Regions from separate parts of the Ureibacillus chungkukjangi genome, predicted to be linked through region 3. Evidence: predicted binding sites of a transcription regulator. Region 3 holds the regulator's gene; each other region holds the start of a gene.

The links. The regulator CtsR, encoded in region 3, represses protease genes until heat stress. The targets are predictions, from matches to a motif close to ATGGTCAATAAAGGTCAAACA.
Region 1: the regulator CtsR is predicted to act here: its motif matches at 3,518-3,538, upstream of LG296_RS05140 (ATP-dependent Clp protease ATP-binding subunit).
Region 2: the regulator CtsR is predicted to act here: its motif matches at 2,345-2,365, upstream of clpP (ATP-dependent Clp endopeptidase proteolytic subunit ClpP).

What each region holds. Positions count from the first base shown of each region.
Region 1 is NZ_CP085009.1:1,034,134-1,040,371, forward strand. It holds gene LG296_RS05120 (prolyl oligopeptidase family serine peptidase) at 172-933, shown strand; gene LG296_RS05125 (metal-sulfur cluster assembly factor) at 990-1,304, shown strand; gene LG296_RS05130 (zinc-dependent alcohol dehydrogenase) at 1,496-2,635, shown strand; gene LG296_RS05135 (Crp/Fnr family transcriptional regulator) at 2,675-3,376, opposite strand; gene LG296_RS05140 (ATP-dependent Clp protease ATP-binding subunit) at 3,586-5,715, shown strand; gene LG296_RS05145 (YjzD family protein) at 5,824-6,015, opposite strand; gene LG296_RS05150 (beta-ketoacyl-ACP synthase III) at 6,206-6,238, shown strand, end outside.
Region 2 is NZ_CP085009.1:3,104,911-3,111,148, reverse strand. It holds gene whiA (DNA-binding protein WhiA) at 1-799, shown strand, start outside; gene LG296_RS15445 (HPr family phosphocarrier protein) at 943-1,200, shown strand; gene clpP (ATP-dependent Clp endopeptidase proteolytic subunit ClpP) at 1,673-2,263, opposite strand; tRNA gene LG296_RS15435 (tRNA-Arg) at 2,684-2,758, shown strand; gene LG296_RS15430 (basic amino acid ABC transporter substrate-binding protein) at 3,266-4,060, shown strand; gene LG296_RS15425 (amino acid ABC transporter permease) at 4,079-4,786, shown strand; gene LG296_RS15420 (amino acid ABC transporter ATP-binding protein) at 4,783-5,505, shown strand; gene LG296_RS15415 (spore coat protein) at 5,568-6,188, opposite strand.
Region 3 is NZ_CP085009.1:3,816,496-3,822,733, forward strand. It holds gene LG296_RS18875 (ATP-dependent Clp protease ATP-binding subunit) at 1-992, opposite strand, end outside; gene LG296_RS18880 (protein arginine kinase) at 982-2,082, opposite strand; gene LG296_RS18885 (UvrB/UvrC motif-containing protein) at 2,079-2,633, opposite strand; gene LG296_RS18890 (CtsR family transcriptional regulator) at 2,698-3,162, opposite strand; gene LG296_RS18895 (DUF4870 domain-containing protein) at 3,450-3,755, opposite strand; gene LG296_RS18900 (hypothetical protein) at 3,910-4,179, opposite strand; gene LG296_RS18905 (globin-coupled sensor protein) at 4,374-5,684, shown strand; gene LG296_RS18910 (acyl-CoA thioesterase) at 5,738-6,238, opposite strand, start outside.

The DNA of each region.
Region 1 (6,238 bases), 1.2 Mb from region 3:
GGATATATTTAGTCAAAAATTGATAATCTGATTTTATTTTTAGCAAAAATTTTCCACCAATGATATGATTATTAATAATAGTTTTTTCTATTATTGATAAAATATTAGCTTTAGAAAAACTATTTAGGAAATAAAATAGATTTTTCTAAAATTGTTTAGGGGTGAAAGAAAATGTATGTTCAAGATGATATGTGGAAAGGTATACCTTTATTACATGTTTACGATAATTCAATGAACGAACAAACGCCTGTTGTAATATTTCTCCATGGCTTTCAAAGTGCAAAGGAGCATAATTTACACTACGCCTATCAATTAGTACAAAATGGTGTCCGTGTCATCATGCCTGACGCATATTTACACGGGGTAAGAGATGAGAATATTTCAGAGCTAAAAATGAATATGCACTTTTGGGAGATAGTCCTAAAATCTATTCATGAGGTTAACACCATATATGAAGAGCTAAAGCAAAGAGGCTATGGAGATGCTAAAATTGGGATAGCTGGCTCTTCCATGGGGGGAATTATTACAGCTGGCTGTTTAAATACTTATGAGTGGATAAGTGCTGCCGCGATTTGTATGGGAGCTCCTGGTTATGTGGATTTAGCGAATTATCAGCTAGACCAATTTGAAAAAATGGGCGTAAAATTACCATTCGATGAAAAACAAAAAGAGGCAATCCTAAATCAATTATCAGAATATGATATAACAGTTGAGCCAAAGAGATTCAATCAAAGACCTGTGATATTTTGGCATGGATATAAAGATACGACAGTTCCATTTAAAAATACATATCATTTTTATACGGAATTACGTTCACACTATGAACAATCACCTGAGAAATTGAAGTTTATCGAATCAAAAAATTCTGGGCATAAGGTTCCACGTAGCGGCGTACTTGCTGTCACATCGTTTCTTTCTCAACATTTGGCATAAATAATTTCATTTGCTATGATAGAGTTAACACTATAGATAAGGGGGAAATCAAAAAAATGGCAATCAGTGATGATATGAAAGAGAGCATGTTAGGTGCTTTAGAAAATGTAATTGATCCTGAGCTTGGCATCGATATTGTCAACTTAGGTTTAGTATATGAGGTAGATTTAGATGAAGAAGGGTTAGCAACAGTAACAATGACGTTAACATCTATGGGGTGCCCACTTGGTCCAGTAATCGTTGACCAGGTAAACACGGCTCTAAGTGAACTGCCTGAAGTGAAAAAAGTTGATGTTAATATCGTTTGGCAGCCAGCATGGTCAAAAGATATGATGTCACGCTATGCCAAAATGGCTTTAGGAATTCGATAAAACGAGCAATACAGCTCTTTAGAATGCAGCAAACTAAATTTTTAGTTTGTCTGCATTTTTTTTATTGAGGTCTACTAATCCTTTCTAAGAAATTTAACGATAAGAATATTTATATGATTATCATGCAAAATAAGGGGAAGTGTAGAAATATCAAATTTTAATGATTATTTATGAATAAGGAGGTATTTCACATGAAAGCTGTTACTTTCCAAGGTACAAAAGATATGCAGGTAAAAGAGGTTGCTGATCCTAAGATTGAGAAAAGTGATGATATCATTATTCGCGTAACGTCCACAGCGATTTGTGGTTCTGACCTCCATATTTATCAAGGTGCACTTCCTGCATCAAAGGATTACGTAGTTGGCCATGAGCCGATGGGGATTGTAGAAGAAGTCGGTGCTGGTGTAGAAAAAGTGAAAAAGGGAGATCGTGTCGTACTCCCATTTAATATTTCTTGTGGTCACTGTCATTATTGCTCAAATGAGATGGAAAGCCAATGTGATAACTCGAATCCAAACCCACATGTTGATACAGGCGGATATTTTGGATTCACGGAACGTTATGGTGGTTATCAGGGTGGACAAGCGGAATTATTACGTGTACCCTTCGGAAACTTTGTACCGTTTGTAATTCCAGAATCTGTAGAGCTTGAAGATGAGTCCCTACTCTTTATGTCTGACGTTCTCCCAACAGCCTACTGGAGTGTTGAAAGTGGTGGCGTAAAGAAAGGAGATACAGTCGTAGTATTAGGCTGTGGTCCCATCGGTTTAATGACGCAAAAATTTGCCTGGATGAAAGGTGCAAAACGTGTCATTGCAATCGATAATCTCCCGTATCGTCTAAATCATGCGAAGAAAATGAATAATGTTGAAATCATCAACTTTGACGAGCATGATGATACAGGTCAATATATTGCTGAAATTACGAAAGGTGGAGCCGATGTTGTAATCGATTGCGTAGGGATGGATGGGAAAAAGAACCCTCTGGAAGCAGTGGAGCAAAAGCTGAAGCTTTCAGGTGGTACAACGAGTGCCATCCGTATTGGAATGAAGGCTGTGAAAAAATTTGGTACATTACAGCTTACAGGTGTATATGGCTCTATGTATAATCATTTCCCATTAGGCAACTTATTTGAAAGAAATATTAATATTAAAATGGGACAAGCTCCGGTTATTCACTACATGCCAATGCTGTTTGACATGATTAAGGACGGAAAAATTGATCCAACTGAAATCATTACCCACAGAATTGCACTTGAGCGTGCTAGCGAGGCATATAAGATATTCAATGATCATGAAGATGAATGTATCAAGGTTGTATTGAAGCCTTAACATAAAAAGGGTACGCAAAAAATTCCTCTGCGTACCTTTTTAATCGATTCGACAAATAGTTGCTGGACAGTTCTCACAAGCAATTTCTTCTTTTAAATACTTCAAATCTAAAATTGTAATATAACCTTTATCAAAGGAAATAATGTTCTGTTTCTTTAAATCATTTAGCATACGATTGATCATTTCTCGACTTGTTGAGCACAAGCTAGCTACGTCTGTGTTAGTTAAATATATATCAAGGAGAATATGATTTTTATTCTCATCAAGTGGTTTTCCATAAGTATTCGATAAACGAATCAAAGTAGAGTAGAGTGCGCCTTTTTTTCCATGAATAACTAAATCTCGTATTAAGCTTTGATTTTTTAAATTTTCATTTTGAATCCATTTTAGGTATCCAATCATGAGTGTAGGCTGTTCTGTTAAAAACATTTCAAGTGAGTGCTTATTAAGAATCGCTATTTCTGAGTCTACGATTGCTTTTGCGGTATTTGAATGGACTGTTGTAGGGCCGAATAAAGAGCTTTCACCAATGATACTATTCTTGCCACAGACACGAAACGTAAGCTCTTTTCCGTTTTCTGATTCTTTACTGATTTGGATGGAACCATTTTTTATAAAAAACAAATCTCCAGCACTTTCACCTTCATGAAAGATATAATCTCCTTTTTCTACTTGGAGTTGTAGACCACGCTCTTCAAATAGCTGACTAATATTCATTGGTAATGTATCAGTTCTTGCCATTTCTTCACACCCTTTATTTAGTGAACTTTTTGCTTCGATCAGAAAAATAATTTCAATATATGATATCACAAGATGGGCAAATAAAATGTAGAATCTATGTGCCAATTTTTGCAATTCTAGAGTAAACAGCTTATAATCAAATTAGTCAAAAAAGGTCAAACTAAAATCGAAATATTATATAAGATAAAATTTTGAAAGGGTGCTTAAGAATGCAATTTCAACAGCAAGACAATCGTAGTCCATTAGAACAATTCGGTCGTAACTTAATTGAAGAAGTGAAAAATGGAAAGATGGATCCTGTTATTGGTCGAGATGAAGAAATTCGAAATGTCATTCGAATCCTATCAAGAAAAACAAAAAATAATCCGATTCTAATAGGTGAGCCTGGTGTCGGTAAAACTGCAATTGTTGAAGGGCTTGCACAACGAATCGTTCGTAAGGATGTACCTGAAGGGTTAAAAAATTGTCTTTTATATGAGCTTGATATGAGTGCATTAATCGCAGGGGCTAGCTATCGAGGACAATTTGAAGAACGATTAAAGGGTGTATTAAAAGAGGTAAAAGATTCTGAAGGTCAAATCATTTTATTTATAGATGAGATTCACACAATTGTGGGTGCTGGTAAAACAGATGGAGCAATGGATGCGGGCAATATGCTAAAGCCGATGCTTGCACGAGGTGAGCTGCATTGTATTGGAGCAACTACATTAGATGAATACCGTATGTACATTGAAAAAGATCCAGCTCTAGAGCGCCGATTCCAGCAGGTAATTGTCCGAGAGCCATCTATCGAGGACACGGTATCGATTTTGCGAGGGTTAAAGGAACGCTTTCAAGTACATCACAAAGTGAGCATTCATGATCGTGCCATCATTGCAGCAGCAGAGCTTTCTAACCGTTATATTACGGAACGATTTCTACCGGATAAGGCAATCGATTTGATCGATGAGGCATGCGCGATGATTCGTACTGAAATCGATTCAATGCCACAGGAGCTAGATATGGTAACTCGTCGGGTATTACAGTTAGAAATTGAAGAGCAGGCATTGAAAAAGGAAAAAGATGCTCAAAGTCAAAAGCGTCTGGAAGCATTAAGAGCTGAATTGTCTAATTTAAAGGAATCTACAGAGAAGATACGTAAGCAATGGGAAAGTGAAAAACAATGCCTGCAAGCTATTCAGAAAAAACGGGTACAGCTTGAAAGCTATCGACGAGACTTAGAGGACGCAGAAAGTAAATATGATTTAAACAAAGCAGCTGAGCTTCGTCATGGTAAAATTCCAACCTTAGAGAAGGAGTTAACTATCTTAGAGGAGGAGCTGAACAGTAGCTCTGACACAAGAATTCTCCGAGAGGAAGTAACTGCAGAAGAAATTGCTTCCATCATCTCAAGATGGACAGGCATTCCGGTTACAAAGCTTGTAGAGGGTGAGAGAGACAAGCTCCTGCGTTTAAAGGATACATTACATGAACGAGTTGTTGGTCAAGAAAATGCCGTTAAGCTTGTAACTGAAGCCGTTTGGCGGGCTCGCTCAGGCATTAAAGATCCAAATCGACCAATTGGTTCATTTATATTCCTCGGTCCTACTGGTGTTGGGAAAACGGAACTTGCGAAAGCCTTAGCAGCACAGCTTTTTGATTCAGAGGATCATTTTATTCGCATTGATATGAGTGAATATATGGAAAAACATAGTGTTTCCAGACTTGTCGGTGCGCCTCCAGGATATATTGGCTATGAAGAGGGTGGTCAATTAACAGAAGCCGTTCGTCGTAATCCATACGCGGTAGTACTTTTAGATGAAATTGAAAAAGCACATCCTGATGTTGCAAATATCTTACTTCAAATATTAGATGACGGGCGAATTACAGATAGTCAAGGGCGTTTGGTTAACTTTACTAACACAGTGGTGATTATGACATCTAATATTGGCTCGCATTATTTGCTTGAAGCTATGCCAGAACACCAGCAATCTATAGAAGATCTAGTTATGACGGAATTACGTGCCCACTTTAAACCAGAGCTTTTAAATCGTGTGGATGACATTATTACCTTCCATGCATTGAGTACCGAGCATTTCCACGCAATCGCCAGGAAATATATTGGTCAGCTACAGGAGCGTGTGGCTGAACAAGAGATTGAGCTAAAGGTAACTGATAAGGTAGTTGATTGGATTGTACAACATGGGATTGATCCTCAATTTGGAGCAAGACCTTTAAAACGCTTTATTCAACGAAATGTCGAAACAGCAGTAGCAAAAGAATTATTAAGGGGAGAAGTTCTTCCAGGAGAAAGCTTATATGCTACATTAGAGGATGGCCAATTACTAGTGAAAAAATAGAAAGCTTAATATCCGAAAAAACGGGTAGCTCTATTTAAAGAGTTACCCGTTTAAAATATATAATAGAAAAATAAAAGCACTTCATAGAAGAAGTGCTAAAATTCTAAATTAGTGATGATCTGCTTCTGGTGTTGGGTCGTTTGGAATAATCGCACCAATGATAAAGATTAAAATTGTAAAAATAACACCAAGAATTAAGCTAGTTGAAAGTACAAATGGTACAGCTAAAACTGAGCTTACTACATAATTTAACATTAACATTAATAGAACAGACCAAATTAAAGTCATTACATATTGCATTCTTTTTCACCTCTATAAAACAATTTTAAATAGTATTCCAATTTTCATCTTAATTATCATAACATATACAATCATAAAAAAGAACTACAAACTTAAGAACAAATCGTGAATAAAAGGTTGAGGTTCTTTTTTTTATGAGCTATAATTATTACCAGGTACTAAATGTTAGTAGTAAACTGGGGGGATTAAAATGAACGCAGGGATCATTGGATTGGGGAAATAC
Region 2 (6,238 bases), 710 kb from region 3:
AAATGCTGCAATTGCAAGAAGGCTTTATACAATTGTAAAAAAACTATATCCATATAATGTGGAATTACTAGTTCGAAAAAAAATGCGCTTAAAGAAAAATAATGTTTACATTTGCCGTGTTCGTGACGGTGCTCGTGAAATATTAGCAGATTTAGATATTTTATCTGAGGATTTTCAGCTAAATCATTCTCTCTCTACTTCATTGCTTTCAAATAGAGATCAGAAGAGAGCTTATTTACGTGGTGCGTTTTTAGCAGGTGGCTCTGTAAACAACCCTGAAACTTCAGCGTATCATCTAGAGATTTATTCACTATATAAAGAGCATGGTGAAGCATTAGCGGATTTGATGAACAAATTCAACTTAAATGCCAAAACCATTGAACGTAAAAAAGGGTTTGTAACTTATTTAAAAGAAGCGGAAAAAATTTCGGATTTTATGGGGATAGTTGGGGCTGTACAAGCTATGCTAAAATTCGAGGACGTTCGAATTTTGCGTGACATGCGAAACAGTGTAAACCGTATCGTAAACTGTGAAACCGCCAATTTAAACAAAACAATCGGTGCAGCTATTCGTCAGGTCGAGAATATTCGCTTTATAGAAAACTCGATTGGTCTTGACCAGCTACCGGAAAAGCTAAGAGAAATTGCTCGGCTTCGAGTTGAATATCAGGATGTTACACTAAAAGAGCTTGGTGAAATGGTATCTACAGGTGCAGTAAGTAAGTCAGGAGTCAACCATCGATTACGTAAAATCGATGAAATTGCAGACAGTCTAAGACGTGGAGAAACCATTAAATAACACTCGGAAATTAGTGAATATTCATGAAAAATCCAAATTTTACTGAAGTTTTCAAAAATTGTAGGATTCTATCATTGTTCTTTTCATACAATTTAGATAAGATAAATGTATATAGATGAACGGTTTGAAAGGGAGTATCAAAAATGGTTGAAACCAATGTGGAAGTGAAATTAAAATCTGGTTTGCAGGCGAGACAAGCAGCATTGTTTGTTCAAGAGGCCAATCGCTTCAAATCAGAAGTGTACTTACAAAAGGATGAGAAAAAAGTAAACGCAAAGTCTATTATGGGTATTATGAGTTTAGCCATAGCAAGAGGAACAACGATTACTCTAATCGCTGATGGTAAAGACGAACAAGAAGCTGTAGAAGGACTAGTTTCACTTATTCAAAGAGAAGAATAAGCTATCATCATTTGTAAACGCTCGCAAACTTTTGGGATCTCACAACAATGAGATTCCTTTTTTTCTAAACTCTGTTTTGATACATGGTGATTTTAAGCGCTGATGAGAGGGGATTCTAGGTGAAAGTAGGAGAACCTTTTAGATGTGGTATAAGAGGAAAAGTTCCTGTTAATTATTCTGATAGCCTTTTAGGTGGGGATATAAGAGGAAAATTTTCCGCTAATTAGTATGAAAGCCTTTTAAAAGCAGATATAAGAGGGAAAAGTTCGATTATCTGCTAAAAATTAGAGGAAATCCAATGATTTAACCACTATAAGCGGAAAAACTCCCGCTATTTAAAAGAAAATACGAGTAATTACCAATTTAAGAGGAATTTTTCCCTTTATTTCTCATACAAAGAAACATTCAGTTTTAGCAAACAGAGCAAAAAAAATAGTGAGGAGGAAATGAATCCTCTTCACCATTAATGTTTTTATTTATCTTCAACACGATTAATAATTTGGTCGATTAAACCGTATTCTTTTGCATTTTCAGCAGTCATGAAATTATCACGATCAGTATCTTTAGAAATGCGTTCTATTGGTTGACCAGTACGATCAGATAAGATTTGGTTTAATTTATCACGTAAGAATAAAATGCGTTTTGCAGCAATTTCAATTTCAGTAGCTTGACCTTGAGCTCCACCAAGTGGTTGGTGAATCATTACTTCTGCATTTGGTAAAGCAAAACGTTTACCTGGTTCACCAGCAGCAAGTAAGAAAGCACCCATTGATGCAGCCATACCGATACAAATTGTTGAAACTTGTGGTTTAATAAATTGCATTGTATCGTAAATTGCCATACCAGCTGTAATTGATCCACCTGGTGAGTTGATGTATAAAGAAATATCTTTATCTGGATCTTCTGCTGCTAGGAATAATAATTGGGCAACAATAGAGTTTGCCACATTATCATCGATAGCACTACCTAGTAAAATGATGCGGTCTTTTAGAAGACGAGAATAAATGTCATATGCACGTTCTCCGCGGCTTGTTTGTTCAATAACTGTAGGAATTAAATTCATTGTAAATCCTCCTTAAAAAGATTTATTCGTTAACTTGGTGCTAAAAGAATTCCTTTTAGCTGTACACATATCATACACAGAATAGTCAAGGAAGGTCAAATATAAAACACTGTCCTTTACTAAAATATTGCAGTATGTATCCGCTATTATTCTATGACTTAATTATTAAATAAGAAGTAAAGCATAGAAGTTAATATTTCTACCCTATTTATCGAAAAAATCTGATGAAAAACTGCACAAAACAGACACAATATAATCAAATATATCTTCAATTTAATAGTTGAATTACGTTGTATACATTTGTATAATAGAAAAGTCGTATTTTACAATCGGCGTTATGTCCTAAAGCATTATCAGTTATGTAAATGAAGAACAATTTCTATTTTCAAAAGCGTTACGAGTAAGTTTCTATTATAAGATGTCCTCGTGGTGTAATGGATAACACAGAAGATTCCGGTTCTTCCGCTGGGGGTTCGATTCCCTCCGAGGGCGCCATTTTACTGCTTCAACTATGATTTTAATAAGGTAGACCTTCCATGGATCTATTAGCTTAGCAGCCTGATAGAATCCAGAGGGAATGAAAAATACGGGATAAAATGCAATTACTGTACCAATTCATTTTATCCCAAATTCATTCTCTTTAAACTAATATTACCAATCTTTTCATATAAAATTTTTATGAGTTATGATCAAGTGTTTTAGTTTAAGGTTTGAAAACATAAAGAAAAAGAACAACCCGAAAAAGTTTAACTAAACTTTTCGGGTTGTTTTTTTTTGTGGAGAAGGAAAACCTAGCTTCGAAATTGGCTTCAGTTATATTCACTAATCCCCATATCCTCCATACCTCACATATCTATGTAACATTCCGTAATTTTATTAGAAAATTTTATGTTGTTTAAATATTGTGAAGTTTATATAATTGTAAATATATTTTCTGATTTTATGAATAATCTGAATTATGGAATTAGAAAGATAAATAGAGTTCGGGGGGAATTATCAGTGTTGAATAAGAAAAAATTATTTTCATTAATTACACCCATTGCTGCGGCTTCCATTATTTTAGCTGCATGTGGAGCATCAGAAACAGGGACAAATGGTTCAGCAAGTGAGGATGGAGAAGGAACTACTACACTAAAAGTTGGAACAGATGCTGCCTATGCACCATTTGAATCCTTTGATGACAAAGGAAATATCGTTGGTATTGATGTGGATGTTGTGAATGCCATCGGTGAAGAAGTGGGCGTTGAATTTGAAATTAACAATGTAGGTTGGGATCCTTTATTCCAACAATTGATCAACAGCGAAGTGGATTTAGGTATTTCTGCCATTACTATTACTGAAGAACGTCAGGAAACTTATGATTTCACAGAGCCTTATTACGAGGCTACACAATTAATCGTAACAAAGGAAGAATCTGATATTGAATCTCTACAAGATATAGCTGATAAAAAGATCGGTGTTCAAATGAATACTACGGGACATTTTGCAGCCCAAGACCTACAAGGGAAAACTAGTGCAAATATTAAACCTTACGAAACTACACCAGTTGCTATTCAAGAGCTTATCAACGGTACTGTTGATGCTGTAATTGGCGATAACGCAGTAATTATTGAATATATAAAAAATAATCCAGAATCGAAACTAAAATCTATTGAAGATGATAGCTTTGAAAAAGAATACTATGGATTAATGGTTAAAAAAGGGAATAAAGAAGTGCTGGATATTTTAAATGAAGGAATCCAAAAGCTGAAGGAAAGCGGAAAGCTAGCTGAAATTACAGGGCAAGAAATCGAATAATTAGATGGAGGGTTTCAGATGGACTTCTTAGATATGCGTTGGGATTTGATCTGGGACTACCGTGAGTTTTTTATCAATGGTATTTGGGTGACGATCGTATTAACAATTTGCGGTTATATTGGTGGAATCATTTTTGGGGTATTTCTCGGTTTAGGAAAGACATCAAAGAGAAAATGGCTCTATTGGCCATGTAAGCTCTATGTCGATCTCTTCCGTGGTACCCCAATGCTTGTGCAGATTTTAATCATCCATTTGGCATTAATACCCACGGTTTTCGGTCAATCATTTGGCTTTATGGTTTCGGGGATTACGGCCCTTATTTTAAATAGTGCGGCCTATAATGCGGAAATTATCCGTGCAGGGATTGAATCGATTGATAAGGGACAAATGGAGGCTGCACGTTCCCTTGGTCTAACACATGGGCAAGCGATGCGAAGAGTCATTTTGCCACAAGCAATTCGTCGAATGATTCCACCGTTAGGAAACGAATTTATCGCGTTATTGAAGGATTCTTCTTTAGTAACAGTTATTGCAGCAAATGATATTTTATATGCAGCAAAAATAGTCTCAGGTGCACATTTCCGTTTCTGGGAGCCATACTTAGTAGCTGCAGTTCTATACTTACTATTAACCTTTATCATTACGAAACTAGTAGCATTCATTGAAAGACGATTTAGCATCGATTACAATCCGCGAAAAAAGCGAGAAGGGCGGGTTGATGTATGATTAAAGTAGAGAACCTACATAAATCCTTTGGGAAATTAGATGTTTTAAAAGGGATTAACTATGAAGTTCGTGAAAAAGAAGTAGTTTGCGTGATTGGTCCTTCGGGTTCTGGTAAGAGTACGTTTTTACGATGTATTAATTTACTAGAGGAAATTACAGATGGAGCGATCTATATCGAAGGTGTTCAAGTCAATGATTCTAAAACAGACATCAACTTAATACGCACTGAGGTTGGAATGGTGTTCCAGCAGTTTAATTTGTTTCCGCATATGACGGTTATTGAAAATATTATAATGGCTCCGATGTTTATTCGAAAGCTTTCAAAAAGTGAAGCAGAGAACTTAGCTTTAGAATTGTTGGATAAGGTAGGACTTCGTGAAAAGGCGTATAACTATCCACAGCAACTTTCAGGGGGACAGCAGCAGCGTGTAGCTATTGCTCGTGCCCTAGCGATGAAGCCGAAAGTGATGCTATTTGACGAACCAACATCTGCACTAGATCCTGAAATGGTTAAAGAAGTGTTGGATGTTATGAAGCAATTAGCGCATGAGGGAATGACGATGGTAGTTGTAACTCATGAAATGGGATTTGCTCGCGAGGTAGCAGATCGAGTAGTGTTTATGGATGGTGGCTATATTGTAGAGCAAGGCCAACCAGAAAAACTTTTCGATGCTCCGCAAAACGAGCGAACGAAAGCATTTTTAGGGAAAATATTGTAAAATCGAAAAGGATCCATTTGATGCAAGATTACATCAAATGGATCCTTTTGTTTTTATCTAACTTAGTTAGGCATATCCTTAGCTTTTTCAGCTTGTCCATACATATTTAACATTGTTTGCATGTCTGCTGGTGAAAGCTGTGGTACTTGGTAGTAGCCTTTTTTGTTTTGGTAAAGAGATAACTCGTATGCCATTTCAATACAATTTTGAATGGAGTCCTGTAAAACTCGACGAACAACTGGGTTTGTCGATTCAAGTGCTGCAGTTGTTTTACCTGTAGCTCCCATTTTGTGAGCGTTCATCAAGAAACCTGAAATAATACCGTCATTAATTTCGTTAGCTGACGTCATTGGTTTTTTAGGCTGGCTCGGTGTTAAACCATAGTTTGTATCATTACCCATTTGCATTTTGTAAGAGCGAGTAGGGTGACTTGGATCTTGTCCAGTTTTGAAGCATTCAGCCGTAATATTATACTCGTCTAGCATGAATGCATATTGTCTGTCCAAAATATTTAGAAGCTCTTGGTCCTGTACATGAGGACGGAAGAAGATAAATGTATTCATTCCACCGATTGCAGCACTTAGTACCTCATGAACGTCCATTACTTCATGTGCACCATGATTCATTGAAAGAGGCATATTTCCTTGAGTTGCTTGAGGTTCATTCATGAATTGATTGTCCATTGTAGTATTCCTCCCAGATTTTAGTGTACAAAAACGTACGAAATTAGTTT
Region 3 (6,238 bases):
AAGGCAGCATCCTTTTCGATGTATTTACGGTACTCATCTAATGTTGTAGCACCAATACATTGTAATTCTCCACGAGCTAATGACGGTTTTAAAATGTTAGAAGCATCAATTGCTCCCTCTGCACCACCAGCACCGATTAAAGTATGCAATTCGTCGATGAATAGAATAACATTACCAGCTTGGCGAATTTCATCCATTACTTTTTTCAAGCGGTCCTCAAATTCACCACGGTATTTTGTGCCTGCAACAACTGTACCCATATCTAATGTCATAACACGTTTGTCACGAAGAGTTTCAGGTACTTCATTGTTAACAATTTGCTGTGCTAAACCTTCAGCAATGGCTGTTTTACCAACCCCTGGCTCACCAATTAAGACAGGGTTGTTTTTTGTACGGCGAGAAAGCACCTCGATGACACGAGTGATTTCTTTACTGCGACCGATTACAGGATCTAGTGAACCTTCGCGCGCAATCGCTGTTAAGTCGCGTGCTAACCCATCTAATGTTGGTGTATTAACTGATTGGGTAGGGTTATTTGCACTTTGAGCAGCATCATTATTTCCAAGTAATAGAAGAACTTGTTGACGCGCTTTGTTTAGGCTTACACCAGCGTTAGCTAATACACGTGCTGCTACCCCTTCACCCTCGCGGATTAAGGCAAGCAGAATATGCTCTGTTCCGATATATGCATGGCCTAGTTTTCTAGACTCGTCTACTGATAATTCAATAACCTTTTTGGCTCTTGGAGTATAGTGAACAATCGGACCAACATCCTTTGCACCTTTTCCAACTAGCTCTTCAATTCCTGATTCTATAATTTGTGGACTCACATCAATTGCTTCTAAGGCTTTTGCTGCAATTCCACCACCCTCACGAATAAGGCCAAGTAAAATATGCTCTGTACCAATGGATTCGTGTTTCCAACGAATTGCTTCTTCTTGTGCTAATTGCAATACTTTTTGTGCACGTTGAGTAAAACGGTTAAACATCATATCTTTCCTCTCCTTTTTCCATTAGCTTTTGATTATTCGAATTTAACTTTTCACGCAATAGTTTTGCTCTATACATATCTCGTTCACTAGCTTGAAGAGTTGTACCTGCATATTGCTGTACAAAGCCTGGCTGTATAAGAATCATGCATTCATTTAATACATTTAATGGGACCTCGTTAATGATGCCCACATCAACTCCAAGGCGAACATTTGATAAACAAGCAGCAGCTTCCTCGCTCGTCATAATACGTGCATACTTTAAAGTACCTAACGAACGATTAAAGCGGTCTTCTAATATTATTCGAGAATTTTTTAATAATGCCTCCCTAGCACCGCGCTCATTTTTAATAATTTGTAACGCGACCTCTTGTAAGTCTTTTAAAATCTCTTCTTCTGACTTTCCAAGAGTAACTTGGTTGGAGATTTGATAAATATTCCCTAAATTTTCGCTACCTTCTCCATATATACCCCTAACTACCATTCCTAATCGTGCAAGCATCTGAGTTACTACTTTTATTTGCTTAGATATGGTCAGAGCCGGCAAATGCATCATGACAGATGCTCGGAGTCCTGTTCCAACATTTGTTGGGCAACTTGTTAAGTAACCAAATGACTCATTAAAAGCATAGGGTAAATGTTCTTCTAATTTACTATCCAGCTTAGATGCAATCCCGTAGGTTTCTACTAGCTGCAACCCCGGAGCTAAGCATTGAATACGTAAATGATCTTCTTCGTTTACCATTATACTTATTGTTTCATCATTCGATATATGAACTGAGGCGGACTTCTCCTTTTTAGCTAAGAGCGGACTAATTAAATGCTTTTCAACTAAAACTTGCCGTTGCAAGGCAGGCATTTCTTTTATGGTAAAGTGTGAAAACTTATGTCCATCAGCATTAATCGAATGTAATGCTTCATAAATCATGCCATCAATTTGCTGTGCTTCATTTTCTGTAAAGCTTAAAGGGAAACGATAGCCATCTAAGTTTCTAGCCAATCGAATGCGTGTGCTTAATACAATATCTGCATCAAGTCCTTTAACATCCATCCACCCTGGTGCCTCGCTTTTTAAAAAATGTTCTAGATTCATGGTGTATCAACACCCCCACGTTCCAGCCTACGCTCCATTTCTCGAATCTCATCGCGTAAGTCAGCCGCATCTTCAAAGCGTTCCTCATGGATTGCGAGCTGCAATTGCTCACGAGTCGAATCGATTTGCTTTTGAATCCACTCATTATGATGATTTGGTTTACCGGGCGCTTTACCACTATGTGTAGTACCCGCTTGGATTTTTGTCAGAACGAGTGGAAGCTGTTTTCCAAAGGTTTCATAACATTGTGGACAACCAAGCTTTCCTTCATTCAAAAACTTTCGAAATGTAAATCCACAGGTTGGACATTTAGCGCTTTTTTGAGATGTAGATGGCGCCTTTTCCTGTGGTCCATTATTCCAAACCGGTAATCCAAATAAATTGGAAACAAGCTGATGTATTGGAATTTGTTCTTCTTTATGAAAATCTAAATTAAAAGGATGAAAATTTTGCGCACAAACCTCACAATAATGCTTTTCACTTTTTTGGCCATTAACCACTTGTGTAACTGTTATTGTCGCTTGCTGCTCTTTACAGTGTTCACAAACCATGACCTCACCCCTTTTTAAAAATTGTTTTAATAGATCAAGAGCTCTAAAAAGTTTTCGCTCAGGTTTATTTATCGTATTTTAATGTGGCCAACATGGATTTTAAAATATAGGCCCTTAACTCGTCTCTAACAGGTAATTGTAATCGGAGTGTGGACCTATCGATTGCTGCGAGCATCAGTTTTGCCTCGCGCTTTGAGATTACTTGCTCATCGATTAAACGATAAATAATATCTTCTGCCATTGCTTGAGTAGCACCATGATTAATTTGACTAATCATATCGTCCATCAAATCAATTCTTGAATGTGCTTTTACACGTAAGATTCGGATATATCCACCGCCTCCTCGTTTACTCTCAACAAGATAACCTCTTTCAGCAGTAAATCGGGTATTGATTACATAGTTAATTTGAGAGGGGACGCACTGAAACTTATCCGCTAGCTCACTTCGTTTGATCTCAATATGTCCTTGACCACCTAATTCGATAACCTGTTTCAAATAACCTTCAATGATGTCAGATATATTTCTCATTTCTTCCTCACCCCAATCATTACTGACTTTGACTATCTTTGACTATATTATATAAACATCAAAATCAAAATGCAAATCAAATGCCCACTAAAAAAAAACGGTTTTTGTGTTGAATATGTACAAAAAAATAAAGAGGTGATCTCTGCTAAACTTGAGACCACCTCTTTAAATTTCCTTCATATTAAAGGAGCTTTATTTTGAGAAATAGCCCAAAATTTACTTTTGGTTCATCTCTCAGTATGTTATTTCTTTTTCTAATCTAAACCCTATTTTTTACAATTCACAACTTAAACCCAGCGTCCTACAATCGGGTAATTCCATTTTTCTTCGTTTAACGCTTTAATAATACCGATAATCGGCACCACAATTGTCATGATTACAAAGATAATAACGAATGGTATCCCAATTAATATGAAGCTTAAGAAACTAGATATTCCTATTAAGAGCCACATCACAAATTGGAACAGTAGTGCTTGAATAGAAATTCGCTTAATTTCTTCCTCAGAGCTTATTAACCAAAATAAAATTGGGACTAGCATCGGAGCAAAAAATGCACTTGCATGTATAATTACTTTTCCCCATTTAGTTTCCATCTATTTATCAGCCTTTCTTTTATCATTTAAATTTTTTGTATACTACTTTTACGGTTGAAGCGCAAAATAGTTTCACCTTACATTACCCTCTTTCATAAATACTTATGAAGAAAAAGAAAAAATCCGCAAGTATATTGGATACTTACGGACCTGATTATTTGGAAGTTTTCTTCTTTGTATTCACCGGCTTTGGATCAGGCTTTTCTTCCTCATCATGCGGGAATAGGATATAAGCAATCATCCCCGAGAATAATGTAGCGATTACTACAAGCATCACACCATCTCTTGTTGAAACCTCTTGAAAATAATTCCTTAGCATTAAAGTTGCCCCAACAGCTACAACCACCATTGATGGAATGACAAATTTAAAACGGCGTTTGTCCATCTTATTACGTCCTTTACTTATAATGTCTATCTCTTGCATGAATAATATCTTATTCTCTAAACATCTCGTATTTTACATGGGAACTATCTAAAATACAAACGGAGGTATATAGAATTATCATAATAATAATATTTTCTACAATAACCTCACATCTATATAGTATTTACAATCCTATTTAATGTATCATAGATATAAAGTATCATTCTTATAAAATAGTAGAACGGAGAAATGTAATGTCTATTTTCAAAAAAAATCTACAAAAACGAAATTCCCATTATTTCGAAGTAGAAAAGTACATAAACGATGTCCAATTAAATCTATCAAATTACCCAGTTCTTCAGAATCAAATTCAATTGATTAATTTAACAAAGGAAGACTTAGCTATATTAAAGCAATTAAAGCCTTTAACAGAACAGTTTATCCCTGAAATGGTTAACCAATTTTATGACGCACTGATGAAAAGCAAGCATTTAATGGGCATCATCGATCAGCACTCAAAGATTGAACGGCTGAAGGTAACTTTAACAAGACATTTATCTGAAATTTTCGAAAGTAAAATCAATGACGATTATGTAAAGCAGAGAAAGACAATTGCTGAAACTCACGTACGTATAGGCTTAGAATCTGAGTGGTATTTAAGCTCATTCCAATCATTGACGACTACTTTTATTAATTTTATCAGCGACCTAGATATTTCAAAAAATGATTCGCTAAAAGCTATCAACGCATTTTCAAAGATTATTAACCTTGAACAGCAGCTTGTTATTCAAGCCTATGAGGCTGAGCAGCAACGTATCCGTATGCAGGACGAGGCGATTAAAAACTCATTAATTACTACTGTTCAAAATACAGCTGAAGAGTTAAATGCTATTAGCCAAGAAACGGCTGCCTCTTTATATGGCATCTCTTCTCAGTCAGGCAGTATCGCTACTGCCACAAATCAAGGATTAGATTTTGTAGCTGATACTGAGGATAAGTCTAGATTAGGGAAAAATCAATTAGAAACGCAAACGCAATTAATGCATGTTATTTTAGAAAGTGTTTCTATGCTCGAGAAGTCTATGAATAATTTGCGTACTTCATCTCAAAAAATTTCAGAGATTGTTGCCCTTGTAACAGGCATTGCCGATCAAACAAATTTATTGGCATTAAATGCATCGATTGAGGCTGCTCGTGCTGGGGAGCATGGAAAGGGCTTTGCTGTTGTAGCAGAGGAAGTAAGAAAACTAGCAGAAGAAACGAAAAGTGCTGTTCAAAACGTTTCTCGTTTAATCCATGAAACCGAGACAAATATTGGGCATATGACTACCTCTGTCAGCAATGTAGATGATCAGGTACAAAGAAGTGTACAAACTCAGCAAAGTTTAGAGGAGTCCTTCAATTCTATTGCAAAAGCCGTTTCTGGCATCAAAGCACAGTACACAAACACAACAACAGACATCACAAAAATCTCAAAATTAATTAGTGAGTTAACAGATAGTGCCACACAGGTGTCTTCTTCTTCAGACTCCCTATTAAATGTTGTTCACGAGTTAACAGAGTAGAAAATATAAAAGGAACCTTCCCAAAAGCCTCGACTTTTGAGAAGGTTCTATTTTTATTCAAGGTTTTCTAATAGCCTTCTACGTTCCTTTGTATTTAGCCTTTTAGCTTGTCGCAATTCTCTCCGTGTGGATCCCGTTTCAAAAAGCTGACGTTCTCGCTCAGTCTCCGGGTATACCTTTGGAACCTGTACAGGTCTTCCAGACTCATCGACTGCAACCATCGTGACAAATGATTCTGTAGTAAGTCTCAGTTCACCAGTTTTCAAGTTCCTCGCCATTACACGGACATACACTTCCATAGACGATCTTCCTGTAGAAGTAACCATCGCTTCTAATTCTAAAATATTCCCTACGTATGCCGGTGAGATAAAATCTACTGAATCAAAGGATGCTGTAACGACCTCAGACTTGGCATGCTTCATAGAGGTGATGGCTGCAATCTCATCAATATAAGCTAAAACTTTTCCGCCAAAAATGGAATTATGATGATTTGTATCTGGCGGTAATATAAGGTGTGTCTGAAAGGAACGAGAATAACTTATCGGCACTTCATT